One region of the Prevotella sp. P5-126 genome, then DNA from elsewhere that is predicted to be linked to it. Evidence: riboswitches for the same ligand, from Rfam matches in the RefSeq annotation. Region 1 holds a riboswitch; the other holds the start of a gene.

Region 1 (7,523 bases):
TCTTAATCATCATTCTACAGATATTGTTATCGTCGTTGATGACCTTGCTTCTACCATGGCAGCTGCCATAGTAACAAAGAAACGAGGTGTAAAATTGGCTCATCTTGTTGCTGGTACTCGTTCCTTTGATATCAATATGCCGAAGGAAATCAATCGCTTGGTCATTGATGGATTGAGTGATTTGTTGTTTACGGCAGGTGTTAGTAATAATAGTATTGTTACTCGTGAAGGTGCTGATATGCAAAAAATTTACATGGTTGGCAATATCCTGATGGACTCATTGCGTGCTAATCATGACAGATGGACGAGACCTCAATGTCTTGAAAATGTGTCAGACGGTCAGTATATTGTCTTGACTCTTAATCGCAAAGTACTCTTGGCAGATACAGATAAACTCCAACACCTCCTTGCTACTATAATCGATGTGTGCACTGGATGTGAAATTATTGCGCCATTACGTGGAGTAGCAAGAGAAGCTGTGGAAAAATTGTCGCTACCTATAACCCTTGTTCCAACATTGTCGTATTTGGAATTTGGTTACCTTGCTGCACATGCTAAAGGTGTGATAACGGATTCTGGTAATGTGGCAGAAGAAGCCACATTCAATCATGTACCATGTATCACTCTTAATAGTTATACAGAACATATTGAAACGGTGAATGTAGGTACTAATGTGTTAGTAGGTGAGGATTGCCAAAAATTGCATGATGCCTTGAAATTACTGATGGCTGGCAATTGGAAACATGGTGATTTGCCTGACCGTTGGGATGGACGTTCGGCAGAGCGTATTGTACAGACGCTTCTTGATTTATAATACTAAGAATAGCAAATGCGTTCAATCTTGGCCATTTCCATTTTGCCAATTCTTGTAGCTTGGCTGTTGGATAAGATATTAGGTGACCCGATGTGGTTACCGCATCCTGTTGTGCTGTTTGGTAAAATCATACATAAGTGCGAAACAATATTAAACAAAGGCCATTGGAAACGGACAAAGGGAGCGGTAATGGCTGTTGTGCTTATTATAATGACTTTTGTCTTGACCGATTACCTTTTGAAAATAGCGTTGGATGTGTCTGTTTATCTATGGATGACCGTGACAACCATACTTGTGTTTTACTGTTTGGCAGGAACAACACTGATTCGTGAAGTTAGACAAGTTTTCTACGCTCTTGATATTTCATTACACAAAGGACGTGAGCGTGTAGCTCGCATAGTAGGGCGAGACACAGCTAATCTTACAGCTCAGGAGGTACGTTCGGCAGCATTAGAAACCATGTCAGAAAACCTAAGCGATGGTGTCGTGGCGCCACTCTTTTGGTTGGTACTACTGGGCGTGCCGGGAATGATGGCATATAAAATGGTCAATACTCTCGATTCTATGATAGGTTACCATAATGAACGCTATCTTCGTTTTGGAACTTGGGCAGCACGCATTGATGATGTAGCCAACTACATACCAGCTCGATTGACAGCATTGATGATGATATTGACTTCAAGTTTTTATCGTTGGTGGAGCAGGTTACGTTTTGTAGCAAAACATGGCAGAATGCATGCAAGTCCTAATAGCGGCTATCCAGAAGCTGCATTAGCATCTATTCTTGATTGTCGTTTTGGTGGATCTCATGATTATTTTGGTCAACGTTTTTATAAACCATATATCGGAGACTGTGATCGCCAACTAAGTACGAAAGATATGATCATTGCCATTGGTGTTAACCAAAGAGTCGAGATTGTTATGATGGTAATTGTATGTGCATCGATTTTGTTTTGAGTACAGAAAAAATTGATATTTCTTTGTTTTTGAGATGTAAACTATAATATTTATCAAATGGCTATAAGTTCACAATCGAATCATAGGAAAAAACTTAATCCACTAATGTTTGTGGGAACAGGAAGTGATGTTGGAAAGAGTGTTGTAGCTGCTGCGTTTTGTAGAATATTTCGGCAAGACGGATATCGCCCAGCTCCATTTAAAGCACAAAACATGTCGCTCAACTCGTATGCCACTCCCGATGGATTAGAATTAGGACGCGCTCAGGCTGTACAAGCTGAAGCGGCAGGAATCCCTTGTGAGGCCGATATGAATCCCATCTTGCTGAAACCGCAGTCTGACCATACATCGCAAGTAGTCTTGTTGGGACGTCCTGACAGCAATCAGTCTGCTGGAAGCTATTTTCGAAAGGAAGGACGAGATCGCTTTCGTAATGTTGCTCATGAAGCATTTAATCGTTTGGCATCCCGTTTCAATCCTATTGTGATGGAAGGGGCAGGAAGTGTTTCTGAAATCAATTTGCGCGAGGTAGATATTGTCAATATGCCTATGGCTCTTTATGCCCATGCAAATGTAATTCTTGTTGCAGATATTGACCGCGGTGGCGTTTTTGCTAGTATTTATGGCAGTATTATGTTGATGACACCTGAAGAACGAAGTCACATGAAAGGTATTATTATCAATAAATTCCGTGGAGACATCAGTCTCTTCGAATCAGGCGCGAAAATGATAGAGCAACTATGTGGAATACCAGTTCTCGGTATCCTGCCTTATTTTCGTGATATTCATATTGAAGAAGAGGATAGTGTCTCGCTGCAGGTTAAGTCGAGACAGGCTGTAAAAGGCAAGGTAAATGTTGCAGTAGTATTGTTGCGCCACATGAGCAATTTTACAGACTTTGATGCATTAGAACAAGATTCACGACTGCATCTTTATTATACCAACAATCCTGCTGATCTTGAAGATGCAAATATCATCATCGTTCCTGGATCCAAATCTACGATAGATGATCTTTGTCTGTTACGTCAGAATGGAATGGCAAAAGCTGTTGTAGAAGCACGAAAACGTGGCGTTACGGTGCTAGGCATATGTGGCGGCTATCAGATCTTGGGAAAGGAAGTACGAGACCCGAATCATGTCGAGGGTGAAATCGAGCGATTGCCAGGGTTGGGACTTTTGCCTGTCGTGACAGTTATTGGTGGTGAAAAAACTACTCGACAAGTTACATTCCAATGTCCTACGCTGGTAAAAGATGAAAATGTCAAGCTTCGCGGTTATGAAATTCACATGGGAACGACAACACTTGATGACAATGCTCAGTCGATGAATCTATTTAATAACCAAACAACTGATGGATGTTTCGTTGATGATCGCTGCATGGGCACCTACATTCATGGAATACTTGATAATGCACCTATTGTTGATGTTTTATTGTCACCATATCTGAAAGATGCTCAACAGCAGTCTGTCTTTGACTATGAAACCTATAAAAACCAACAATATGATTTGTTGGCAGATCATGTTAGACAACATGTTGACATGGAACGCATTTATCGCATTCTTACTACGTCTGATTAGCTTTAACTGACAGATAAAGCAGATGTCGCATTTGTGGCAAAAGAAAGAAAAACATAATTCTTCTTTGTTTTTCGCTTACAAATTCGTAATTTTGCAAACGCATTGAGAATAGAAGGGAATGAGGTGAAAATCCTCGACTGTCCGGCAGCTGTAAACAACCCTATATCGACGTGAACAACAAAGTCACTGGTTTGTTACCGGGAAGGCGTTCGCGATCAGGTTGACAAGTCAGAATACCAATTCCAAGCATAAACAAAATTTTTCATCGTACTCTTGGGCTAGGCGATGAGATGTTTATAAATATGAAGAAATTCAATTTGTCGATAATTGCAATGCTTGTCTCTGTAAGCGCAATGGCGCAGACAGACACCATAACAAGCCGTGTTCATCAATTGAAAGAAGTGACTGTGACTAAGAGTCAGCGCAAGCGAATGCTCACAAGTACAGCACCTTTGCAAATGATGGACCGAAAAGACATGCTTACTATGGGAGTAACAGATATGGCAGACGCACTTCATCGAATGTCGGGCGTTACGCTACGCGACTATGGCGGTGCAGGAGGCATGAAGACCGTGGCTGTGCGTGGTTTTGGAGCAAAGCATACCGGTGTAAGTTATGACGGTGTTATGCTTAGTGATTGCCAGAGCGGCGAAATAGACCTTTCTCGTTATTCGCTTGATAATGTCGCCAAGTTATCGTTGGTAATTGGTGATAATGATGATATTTTCATTCCTGCACGTCAGGCGGCATCATCAGCAGTTCTCAACATACAGACATTGCCTTTACCTTCTGATGAAAGAAAACCGCATTTAACTTCTCAGTTGAAGATGGGGTCATTCGGATATGTTAGTCCCTATTTGCGATATGAACAGAGTTTTTCTAAGGCCTTTGCCGTGTCTGCTGTAGCTGAATATATTTATGCCGAGAATGATTATCCTTATGAGATTAGAAATGTAAAGACTGTGACGAAAGATCGTCGTACTAACAGTCTCATGAGTAGCGGACATGGCGAGTTAAACTTTTCATGGCAACCTCATGCAACAAATCGATTGACAGGTAAGATTTACTATTATGACAATTCACGTCAGTTGCCTGGTATCGTCCATTATTATACTAACGTAAGTGGGGAGACTCTTCATGACCGCAACTTCTTTGTACAGGCGGGGTACCAAAAACGTTGGGGAAATACGTGGGCGTTGAAAACCATTGCCAAAGTAAATTGGTACGAATCTATCTATCACGACAAACTAATGCCTGGCGCTGTTAACGATGCAAGTTATTGGCAACGGGAATATTATGCTTCTGCTGCCCTGCTGTTTGTCCCAACGAAACATTGGGCAATGGATTATTCTGCAGATTATTCTTTTAACAATCTGAATGGCAGTTCATGGCGCGCCATTATTGGACATCCGTTTCGCCATAGTATTCTTCAGTCCGTTACTGTAAAATATCAAACTGGTCGTTGGGTCATGACGGGAAAACTGTTGCATTCGCTTTTTATCAACCGTCAGAAGAACGTCGAACAGACAGATCGTACCGATGTGCAAATAAATTCTGCACGAAATATGCGTCGTCTCTCACCATCGCTGTCGTTGTCATACAAACTGCTTGAAGATGAGGAACTCTTTCTGCGTGCCAGTTACAAAAATATTTTTCGTTCTCCCACCTTTAATGAGAGTTACTACTATCATTATGGCAGTACCGAATTGAATCCCGAATTAACTGACCAGTGGAATATAGGTGTGACATACTCACCTCATCTCTCACGTTACACTACTGCAATGTTTATGTTTGACAGTTATATCAATAAGGTGAAAGACATGATAGTAGCAGTACCATATAATATGTTTGTTTGGACGTGTATCAATGTCGGTAACGTGCGCAGTATAGGCATCGACGCAACAATGCAGGTTGAACACCAGTTCAATAAAGCTCATGGGTTGATGCTCTCTGGAAGTTATAGTTTGCAAAAGGTGCAAAACCGAACTAATCCTGAGTCGCCCAACTACAATAAGCAGATTGCCTATATGCCTCAACATACAGCAAGTGGTTCTGTTGCTTATGAGAATCCTTGGATAAACTTAATACTGCATGCGACAGGTATGAGTAGCCGTTGGCCTAACAACGAGCATTATCCTTCAACAATGATAGAAGGCTATGTTGATTTTGGCTTGACAGCATATAAACAAATCCATTTTGGAAACCATCATGTAGAAATTCGTGGAGACATTAAAAATCTCTTTAATAAACAATACTGTATCGTGGCTCATTATCCGATGCCCGGCAGAAGTTGGATGATATCAATCAATTACAAATTATAATTAAATTATTTATTCAAAATGAAAAAACATTTATTAAGTATGGCAGTACTGCTCATGGGAGCAGCTATGTTTACCGCCTGTGATGACAACGACAATGAACAGCATGAATACATTGTTCCTGTAACAAAAGGTGCATTCCTTGTATGTAGTGGAAACATGAGCAGCAACATCGATGGTAGCGTTTCATACCTCGATTATACCTCTAATCAGGTTGCCAACAAGCAGTTCCAAGCACAGAATGGTCGTTCCTTAGGTGGTACTCCTAATGATGCTTTGGTTTATGGTAGTAAGATGTATATTGCCGTAACTGGTGAGAATACTCTTGAAGTGGTTGATGCCAAGACATTGAAGTCTCTCAGACAGATCAAGACCAATGTGACTTTTGGTGAGGGTTGTCTCAAACCTCGTCACCTTACAGCTTCAGGCGACAAGGTGTATATTTCATTCTACGGCAAGTCTGAATCTTCGTATGATGAGAATTGGAACGCTACAACTAAAGGTAATGGATATGTAGTTGCAATTGACACCACAACATTCACTCGACAAGGTATCTATGAGGCTGGTTCTTTCCCAGAGGGCATCAGCGTGGCAGATAAAAAACTGTATGTCTGCAATTCTGATTATGCAGCATGTACCAAACCTTCTATTTCTATTATCGACCTGACTACAGGTTCTGGAAGTCTGATTAAGAATGATAATATTGTCAATCCACAGAAGATTGTCTTGACTGCTGCTGGCGATATGTATGTACTTGATTTTGGAAACTATGGCGATAAGAAGTCTGGTGTATATAAGATTTCTGCCAAAAATAACGAGGTGACACGTCTGATGGATGCCAACGACATGGATTGCATTGGTAGCAATATCTTTGGTTATTATACTGAGTTCGACGCTTCTTATAAACCAGTCAAGACTACTTATCAGGTCTATAATCTTTTAAGCCAGGGAACATCTACTTTCTACACAGATACTAATAACGAGATTATCCCTGCATGTATTGGTGTTGATCCGGTTGTCGGTACCGTGTTCATTGCTTCTAACGTGAAGAATGCTGATACTGACAAAACTGATTATAAGGCAAATAGCAAGATCTTCATGTTCAACGTTGAATATTCACAACATGGCGTTTTTGTATCCGCTTCAAAGAATGCTAAAGTGTGGGGCGCTACTGCAGGTGTAGGTCCTTGCGCTTTTGCTTTCAACGTTACCACTAATGTGATCAAATATTAAATAGACAGAGATGCGTCAGTTCATCCTGTTTGGAATGATGACCGTGTTGCTGTCATCCTGCGGAGGCCGAATGGCCGAAGTGCAGGATGGTGGCGACACGCTTCATTTAAAATATTCCTCTTTGTTGACTATTGTGCGTCATGAGGGATATACGATGGCTCAAATCCGTAATCCTTGGAAATCAGGGAAGACTCTTCATACCTATGTATTGGTTCCGAAAGACGAACAGTTACCAGATCAAGCATTACTGCCTGCACAGGCTACCATTATCCGTACACCCGTAGAGCATTCTGCTGTATTTACCACAGTTCATTGTTCTTTACTCGGTATGCTTGGAGCACAGGACAAGATAGTGGCTGTTGCTGATTTGAAATATATCAAACTGCCATTTGTCCAACAAGGGGTAAAAGCTGGTAAAATAGCAGATTGCGGTAGTGGAATGCAACCCATGGTAGAGAAGATTATGGATGTGAAGCCCGATATAATCATGCTTTCTCCTTTTGAAAACAGCGGTGGCTATGGAAAGGTTGAGGAAATCAATATTCCTATTGTAGAATGTGCAGAGTATATGGAAAACTCTCCGTTGGCACGTGCAGAATGGATGCGATTCTATGGATTGCTTC
Region 2 (7,523 bases), on a different contig from region 1:
ATCATCGGTTTGGTTTGTGGCATAGTTCTTGTATATTCTATTGAGTTCATCGACCGGAAACTTCACATTGACGACCCTGTAGGTGCTTCTTCTGTACACGGTGTATGTGGTATATTGGGAACATTGATGACCGGTCTGTTCTCTGTCAGCGAAGGACTTTTCTACGGTCATGGCTGGGGATTCCTCGGTGCCGAAGCCTTCGGTATACTGATAATCGACCTTTGGGCAGCAGTCACTGGTGTCATTCTGTTCTACTCTATTAAGAAGATTCACGGTCTGCGCGTCAGTGCCCGTATTGAAGATGAAGGTCTTGACATCTACGAACACGGTGAGACTTGCTACAACTGATCCTCTCTCCTGAGAGATCACAACAATAGTATTAATCAATAAAAAACATGAAGACGATGAAAAAGAATGTATTGCTTATATCGGTAGGACTGCTTTTTGCAGTCGCTACCGCCCATGCACAGGACAAAGTAGAAACCACTTTATCTGCCGATGTAGTAAACCATTATATCTGGCGTGGTACTGATTGCGGCAATGTAAGTATTCAGCCCACCTTGGGTGTTGCCTATAAAGGCCTGAGTCTTTCGGCTTGGGGAAGTGTAGGACTCGATAAAGACGACAACAAAGAACTCGACCTTACCGCCAGTTACAGTGTAGGTGGATTCTCTATCGGTGTCACCGATTATTGGTTTAATACCCCCGAAAAGCGTTATTTCTACTATAACGCCCATGGCACCAGCCATATCTTTGAAGGATATGTGAGCTACGATTTCGGTCCTGTTTCAGCAGCTTGGTACACCAATTTTGCAGGCAACGACGGTGTCAACAAAGACGGTGACCGTGCCTATTCATCTTATTTCGAAGTCAACGCTCCGTTTAAGTTGGGCGGTGTAGATTGGACAGCCACAGCCGGTGCGGTGCCTTTTGCCACCACCACTTACAACACTTCAGGTTTTGCGGTTACCAATCTTGCCCTCAAAGCCTCTAAAGACATTCAGATCACCGACCACTTCACCCTGCCTATCTTCGGTCAGGTGGTGGCCAATCCCAGTGATCAGAAAGCCTATTTCGTGTTTGGATTTACCCTGCAGCCCTAAGTGGCTGCAGGCTAATCCAGCCACTCCCCTATCCTAACCTCAACGCAAACATAAAAACAACAATATCATCATGTGTGGAATAGTAGCCATCTTCCATGTGGAAGAACAAACGCAAGCCCTTCGCGACAAGGCCTTGCGCATGAGTCAGAAAATACGTCATCGTGGTCCAGACTGGAGCGGTATCTATTGTGGAGGCCATGCCATTCTCGCCCACGAACGTTTGTCTATCGTCGATCCTGAGTCAGGTCAGCAACCTCTTTATAGTCCCGATCGCTGCCAAGTGCTTGCCGTCAATGGCGAGATTTATAACCATAAGGACCTTCGCGAGCGCTATAAGGATCAATACCAATTTCAAACCGGTTCCGATTGCGAGGTTATTTTAGCCTTATATCGCGACCGTGGCATCGATTTCCTTGAAGAATTGAATGGCATATTCGCTTTCGCGCTCTACGACGAAACGCGCGATGAGTTTCTCATCGCCCGCGATCCGATAGGTGTCATCCCTCTTTATATCGGCTATGATGCCGATGGCAAGGTCTATGTAGCCTCTGAATTGAAGGCGCTTGAAGGTCAGTGCGACCACTACGAACCATTTCTGCCAGGCCATTACTACTGGAGTGGCGAGGGAAAGATGCATCGGTATTACCATCGTGATTGGATGGATTACGACCAGGTGAAGGACAATAAGGCCAGTGTGACTGCTATCCATGACGGTCTTGAAGCCGCTGTACGCCGCCAACTGATGAGCGATGTACCCTACGGCGTGTTGCTCAGCGGTGGTCTTGATAGCAGTATCATCTCAGCCGTAGCCGAGAAATATGCCGATATGCGTATTGAAGACGACAGTAAGACCAAAGCCTATTGGCCCCGTCTTCATAGTTTTGCCGTTGGATTGAAGGGAGCGCCCGACCTTGCCAAAGCCCGTTTGGTGGCCGACCACATAGGCACTGTCCACCACGAAATCAACTATACCATTCAAGAAGGCCTTGATGCCATCCGCGATGTCATCTATTTTATCGAGACGTATGATGTCACTACCGTACGTGCCTCTACTCCGATGTATCTCCTTGCCCGTGTCATCAAGTCGATGGGTATTAAGATGGTACTCTCTGGCGAAGGAGCCGACGAGATATTCGGCGGTTATCTCTATTTCCACAAAGCGCCCGATGCGCGTGCTTTCCATGAAGAAACGGTGCGCAAACTCTCTAAGCTTTATCTCTACGACTGCCTCCGTGCCAACAAGAGTCTTGCTGCATGGGGTGTGGAAGGTCGTGTGCCATTCCTCGACAAAGAGTTTCTCGACATCGCTATGCGCACCAATCCTGAGGCAAAACTCTGTCCCGGCATGATGATGGAGAAGAAGATTTTGCGTCAAGCCTTTGCAGATATGTTGCCCGATGAAGTGGCATGGCGCCAGAAGGAGCAGTTCTCCGATGGTGTGGGCTACTCGTGGATCGACACGCTGAAAGCCGTTACCGCAGCCGCTGTGACCGACGAACAGATGGCACATGCCGCCGAGCGCTTCCCCATCAATACGCCACAGAATAAGGAAGAGTACTACTATCGCAGCATTTTTGCTGAGCATTTCCCTTCCGATAGTGCAGCTCGCAGTGTTCCAAGTGTGCCAAGCGTGGCATGCAGCACTGCCGAAGCATTGGCATGGGACCGTTCGTTCCAACATCTGAACGACCCCAGTGGTCGTGCTGTGAAGGGTGTTCACGAGCAGGCATATTAAGTCTGTGTTTTCTCCAGCCGATGTTTTTATGCTGGCAACAATGTCAGGTAGTAGTACTTTCTACAGTTTTTCAACTCCAAACAGTTGATATCCCCTACTCTTTTCAGTCTCCGACACGCTGTTTGTCGGAGACTGTTTTTCTTTCATTCCGCATCACTTCTCAGCCGTAGCTGACAGTTGTTTCAGCAGACAGTGGGTTGCGTATCGTCCTGATACCCTGTTTTTCAGTGATTTTTTTGATATGGTGTAACCTATTGGTATATAGAAGATTAAATACCTATAAGCGTCATGTGGTTCAGCAAACTCAATGAATTTGCTGACCAAACTCATTGAAATTGCATAGTCATCAACGTCATTCAGCATCATCGAGAACGTCATTCAACGTCATCGAGAACGTCATTCAGCATGGCTGCAAACGTCATGTAGTTGAGCAAAACAAATTGATTTGCCGAGGAAAACAAATTGATTTGCTGAGGAAAACAAATTGATTTGCTGAGGAAAACAAATTGATTTGCTGAGGAAAGTATGTTGAAAAGTGTTGAAACGTACATTATATCAGTACGTTATGCTTATTGTGTAGCAGTGGCAACAAAGGTCTTTTGTCCTACTGTGGTTTATTGTCATTTGCCAAAGAACGGCACTTCGTCCTGCCAATACAAGTGGGTATAGCTCGCCACCACATTGCCTTCGATGATAAACGGCGAAGGCGTTTGCTCATTGCGAGCGTTAAACACATCGGCGCCGGAGTGGGGCAGTGGCGGCAAAAACTGGGAGTAATGAAACTCATGACCGCGATATTCCTTCTCTCCAACTATCACGCGGCGATAGCCTAAAGATAGTTTTCGGTCGCTCTTTCGGCTGCCAATAGAGTAGGGCAGTACGCCACACATCTCGTACGTACCTTCGTCGCTGACGATATCCTTGCAGAGATACATCATGCCGCCACACTCCGCCAGTATCTTTCCGCCACTGATGGCATAGCGGCGTATGCTCGCTCTGGTTTGTTGGGCGCGTTGCAATGCCTCTAAATGCTGTTCGGGATAGCCTCCCGGCAGATAGAGTAGGGTGGTGTCTGCCGGTATCGGCTGGTTGTCTTCGGGATTGAAAAAGGTAACCCTGCCCAAGCGTTGCAGTAAATCGATATGGTGCTGATAGACAAACGAAAACGAATCGTCGTTGCGAGCCACTACGATGTGGCAGTCTGATAGTGGTCTATCGGTGTGATGGTCGATAGTTTCCTGCGGTCTCTCGCCACTTGTCAGCAGCAACAACCGGTCTATATCCACATGCTGTTCCACAAGGTCTGCCATCTCGTCCATATCCGTGGTACGACTAAAGTCCAGTCCCAAATAGCGCGACGAAGCCTCCGCTTGTCGCTGGCGCGGTACACATCCCAGACACACCAACCCTGCATCGGCTGCCGCCTCACGCAGCATGAGGTCGTGGCGTGGACTTCCCACCTTATTGAATATAACACCCTTGACATGGACATCGGCATCGTAACGCGCCAAACCCTGTAGCAGTGGTGCCACCGAATAGCCCGTATGGCTGGCATCTACCACCAGTATTACCGGCAAATGGAGTGTGGCTGCCACATGTGCCGCACTGCCTTGCTGGCGCTGAAAGCCGTCGAAAAGTCCCATCATGCCCTCCACCACACATATATCGGCATCGCGCGAAGCCTCAGAGTAGATAGCCTTCACGTGCGAATCTGTCGCCATGAAGAGGTCGAGGTTGTATGACGATCGGTGGCACGCCATACCGTGATATTTTGTATCGATATAGTCGGGACCGCACTTAAACGGTTGCACCACCCTGCCGCGACGCACCAGCGCCGCCATCATACCAATGGAAATGGTGGTCTTGCCCGACCCAGATGCCGGTGCCGCTATTAGAAATTGGGCGAAAGTATGCTTCATGGGTGCGAAATTACAAAAAAGGAGGATAATAATCCGATTTTTCTATGATTTTTTTGCCATATAACATAAAATGACTACATTTGCACCCGGAAAGAAAAGGCAATCAACGGCAGATGCCGTATGATGCAAGGGAATCCGGTGAAAGACCGGAGCTGTACCTGCAGCTGTAATCCCCCTTTGAAGCAAGTTTGTCAGTATAACGCCACTGAGGCAACTCGGGAAGGTATGACAGACTGGGGAGAGCCAGAAGACCTGCCTTATATGTTCTATCTCAGGCAAACGCCCAGACAAGACATTGCGCCCTCAGGATTAAGGGTTGACAATTTCCTATTTTATTTTAGAATGAATTATAAGGGTATTATGACTTGCAGAAACATTGCGGGTCTGCTACTTGCTATAGTAGTGTGTCCGCCGGTTTTAGCACAGAAAACCATTGAGAGCAAGGAGTCGCTGCAAGAGGTTGTGGTGACAGGAACTGGTACGCGCCACTTGTTGAAAGATGCTCCGGTACAGACCGAAGTCATCAATCGGCAGGTGCTGAAAACCTTTGCCGGACGCAGCATCGAAGACATACTCTCCCAGTTGTCAGCATCGTTCGACTTCGAACAGGGCGACATGGGATCGCAAATGCAGATGAACGGACTGGGCAATTCCTATATCCTAATACTCATCGACGGTAAGCGCCTGCATGGTGATGTAGGCGGACAAAACGACCTCGGACTTATCGACCCCAACAATATTGAGCGCATCGAGATTGTCAAGGGTGCCTCGTCGGCACTCTATGGAAGCGATGCCATAGCCGGAGTCATCAATATTATCACCCGTAAGCATAATGAAGGCGTGATGCTTGAAAACAAGACACGCTACGGATCGCATAACGATGTGAGACAGCACAACGGCATTGCCCTGCGCTTTGGACAATGGAAATCATACACCAACTTTCAACTTCAGCACAACGACGGATGGCAGAATACCGCCACCGAACATACACCAAGTTCGGCAACACCCGTCACCGACTCGAAAAGCAAAACTGCAAACGAGTTTACCAATTGGCAGATAGCAGAGCGGTTGGTATGGAATCCTACCCAACAATTAGAACTCTATGCCGAAGGATCATGGTATCAGAAGGGTATATACCGCAAGAGCGGCAAATATCCCAAATATGATGTCTATAACTATGACCTAAAGTATAAGAACGCTTCAGCCGTTGCCGGCATGCAATGGACCACTAATCGCGGTGACCTCGTCACGGCAGATGTCAGTTGGAACAAACATGCCTATTACCACGCTTTCACCTCGACAACACTGGCAGAAGGCTTCGATGAAGATGGCAACTTCATTCTCGACTACCCCTATTTCACCGGACAAAAACTGCTGATGAGCAATCAGGAGCGCACCATGTTTAATCTAAAAGGTGTGTTTGCACTCACCCCAACCAACAAACTCAGCGCCGGTATTGAGGCACGCTACGATTATCTCAAAGCTCCTGCAAGCATCAAAGGACGCACCGCCGACGATAATACCGAGGCCATCTATGTGCAAGACGAACTCCAACTGCTGCACATCCTCCAGGTGACAGCCGGACTCCGACTCAACCGCAACGAGAGTTTCGGATGGAAACTTACCCCCAAACTCTCTACCATGCTTAAACTTGGCGACTTCAGACTTAGAGCATCGTGGAGCCAGGGATTTAAGACACCCACCATCAAAGAGCTCAATTACCAGTATGCACGCGACATGAGCGGCATCATTCTGTTTTTGGGAAATCCAGACCTGAAGGCACAAACCAGCAATTACTTCTCGCTAAACGGCGAATATACCATAGGTCATTTCAACGTATCTGTTACGGGATATTATAATAAGGTGGATGATATGATAGCCTTGGTAACCATACCCAAGAGCGAAGCACCAGACGTTTACCGCCAACAGTATGGTGAGATGCTCAGTAAAGTGCGTCGCTATCACAACATGGAAGATGCCAAAACCTATGGTGTGGATGTCAATCTGCGATACACCACAGACCATCTGAGTATCGGGGCAGGGTATAGTTACCTTGATACCAAAGCCAATATCTACGACACCACACACGACAGAATGGTCAATGTCACCATCGATGGCATGGCACACCATAAAGCCAACGTCTTCGCTACATGGAACCATCAGTTTGCCACCAACTATCAGATGGGTGTCGGCATCTATGGCAAGATGTCAACCAAACGCTACTATCAGACCAACGGCAACGGTAAGGGATACCAGATATGGCGTCTCAGCACCACCCACGACCTTGGAAAAAGTAAACACATGACCTACCGTATAGAGGCTGGAGTGGATAATATCTTCAACTATGTGGATAAAACTCCACACGGATTACACCTCGGTACCAACACATCGGGTACTACGCTTTTCGCCTCGCTGACTGTCAGATTTGCGAAAGGAAAGAAGATTAGAAACATTTTTAATAATCAACATTATAACAAACAAAAAGACAATGAAGAAGATTAAATTTCTCATGATGGCAGCCGTAGCATTGCTGACTGCCTCAACATTCGTTGCTTGTGGTGACGACGACGATGACTCCAAGGGCGGACAACTGTCAAACATGGAGCGTTACCAGCAGGAAGTAGATGCTACCGTTAAGTCACAGAAGAAAAACGACAAGGCTATTCTCGTCGTTGCATTTGGTTCGACATGGCAGCAGGCATACGATGCTTTCGACCTTACCGTAGAGGAATACAAGAAAGAATTCCCTGGTTACGACGTCTATCT

The links. Region 1 has a riboswitch for cobalamin ahead of CIK90_RS00335 (TonB-dependent receptor). Riboswitches for the same ligand answer to the same signal wherever they lie in the genome.
Region 2: linked by a shared signal. The riboswitch ahead of CIK90_RS05730 (TonB-dependent siderophore receptor) and the one ahead of CIK90_RS00335 (TonB-dependent receptor) in region 1 are both predicted to bind cobalamin.

Annotation. Positions count from the first base shown of each region.
Region 1 covers NZ_NPIZ01000001.1:72,247-79,769, forward strand. Annotated here, with positions in the region: gene CIK90_RS00320 (UDP-N-acetyl glucosamine 2-epimerase) at 1-814, shown strand, start outside; gene cbiB (adenosylcobinamide-phosphate synthase CbiB) at 830-1,771, shown strand; gene CIK90_RS00330 (cobyric acid synthase) at 1,829-3,349, shown strand; cobalamin riboswitch at 3,419-3,609, shown strand; gene CIK90_RS00335 (TonB-dependent receptor) at 3,652-5,670, shown strand; gene CIK90_RS00340 (YncE family protein) at 5,710-6,900, shown strand; gene CIK90_RS00345 (ABC transporter substrate-binding protein) at 6,911-7,523, shown strand, end outside.
Region 2 covers NZ_NPIZ01000053.1:187,238-194,760, reverse strand. Annotated here, with positions in the region: gene CIK90_RS05755 (ammonium transporter) at 1-348, shown strand, start outside; gene CIK90_RS05750 (hypothetical protein) at 396-1,103, shown strand; gene asnB (asparagine synthase B) at 1,174-2,838, shown strand; gene CIK90_RS05735 (cobyrinate a,c-diamide synthase) at 3,459-4,757, opposite strand; cobalamin riboswitch at 4,838-5,032, shown strand; gene CIK90_RS05730 (TonB-dependent siderophore receptor) at 5,118-7,259, shown strand; gene CIK90_RS05725 (sirohydrochlorin cobaltochelatase) at 7,246-7,523, shown strand, end outside.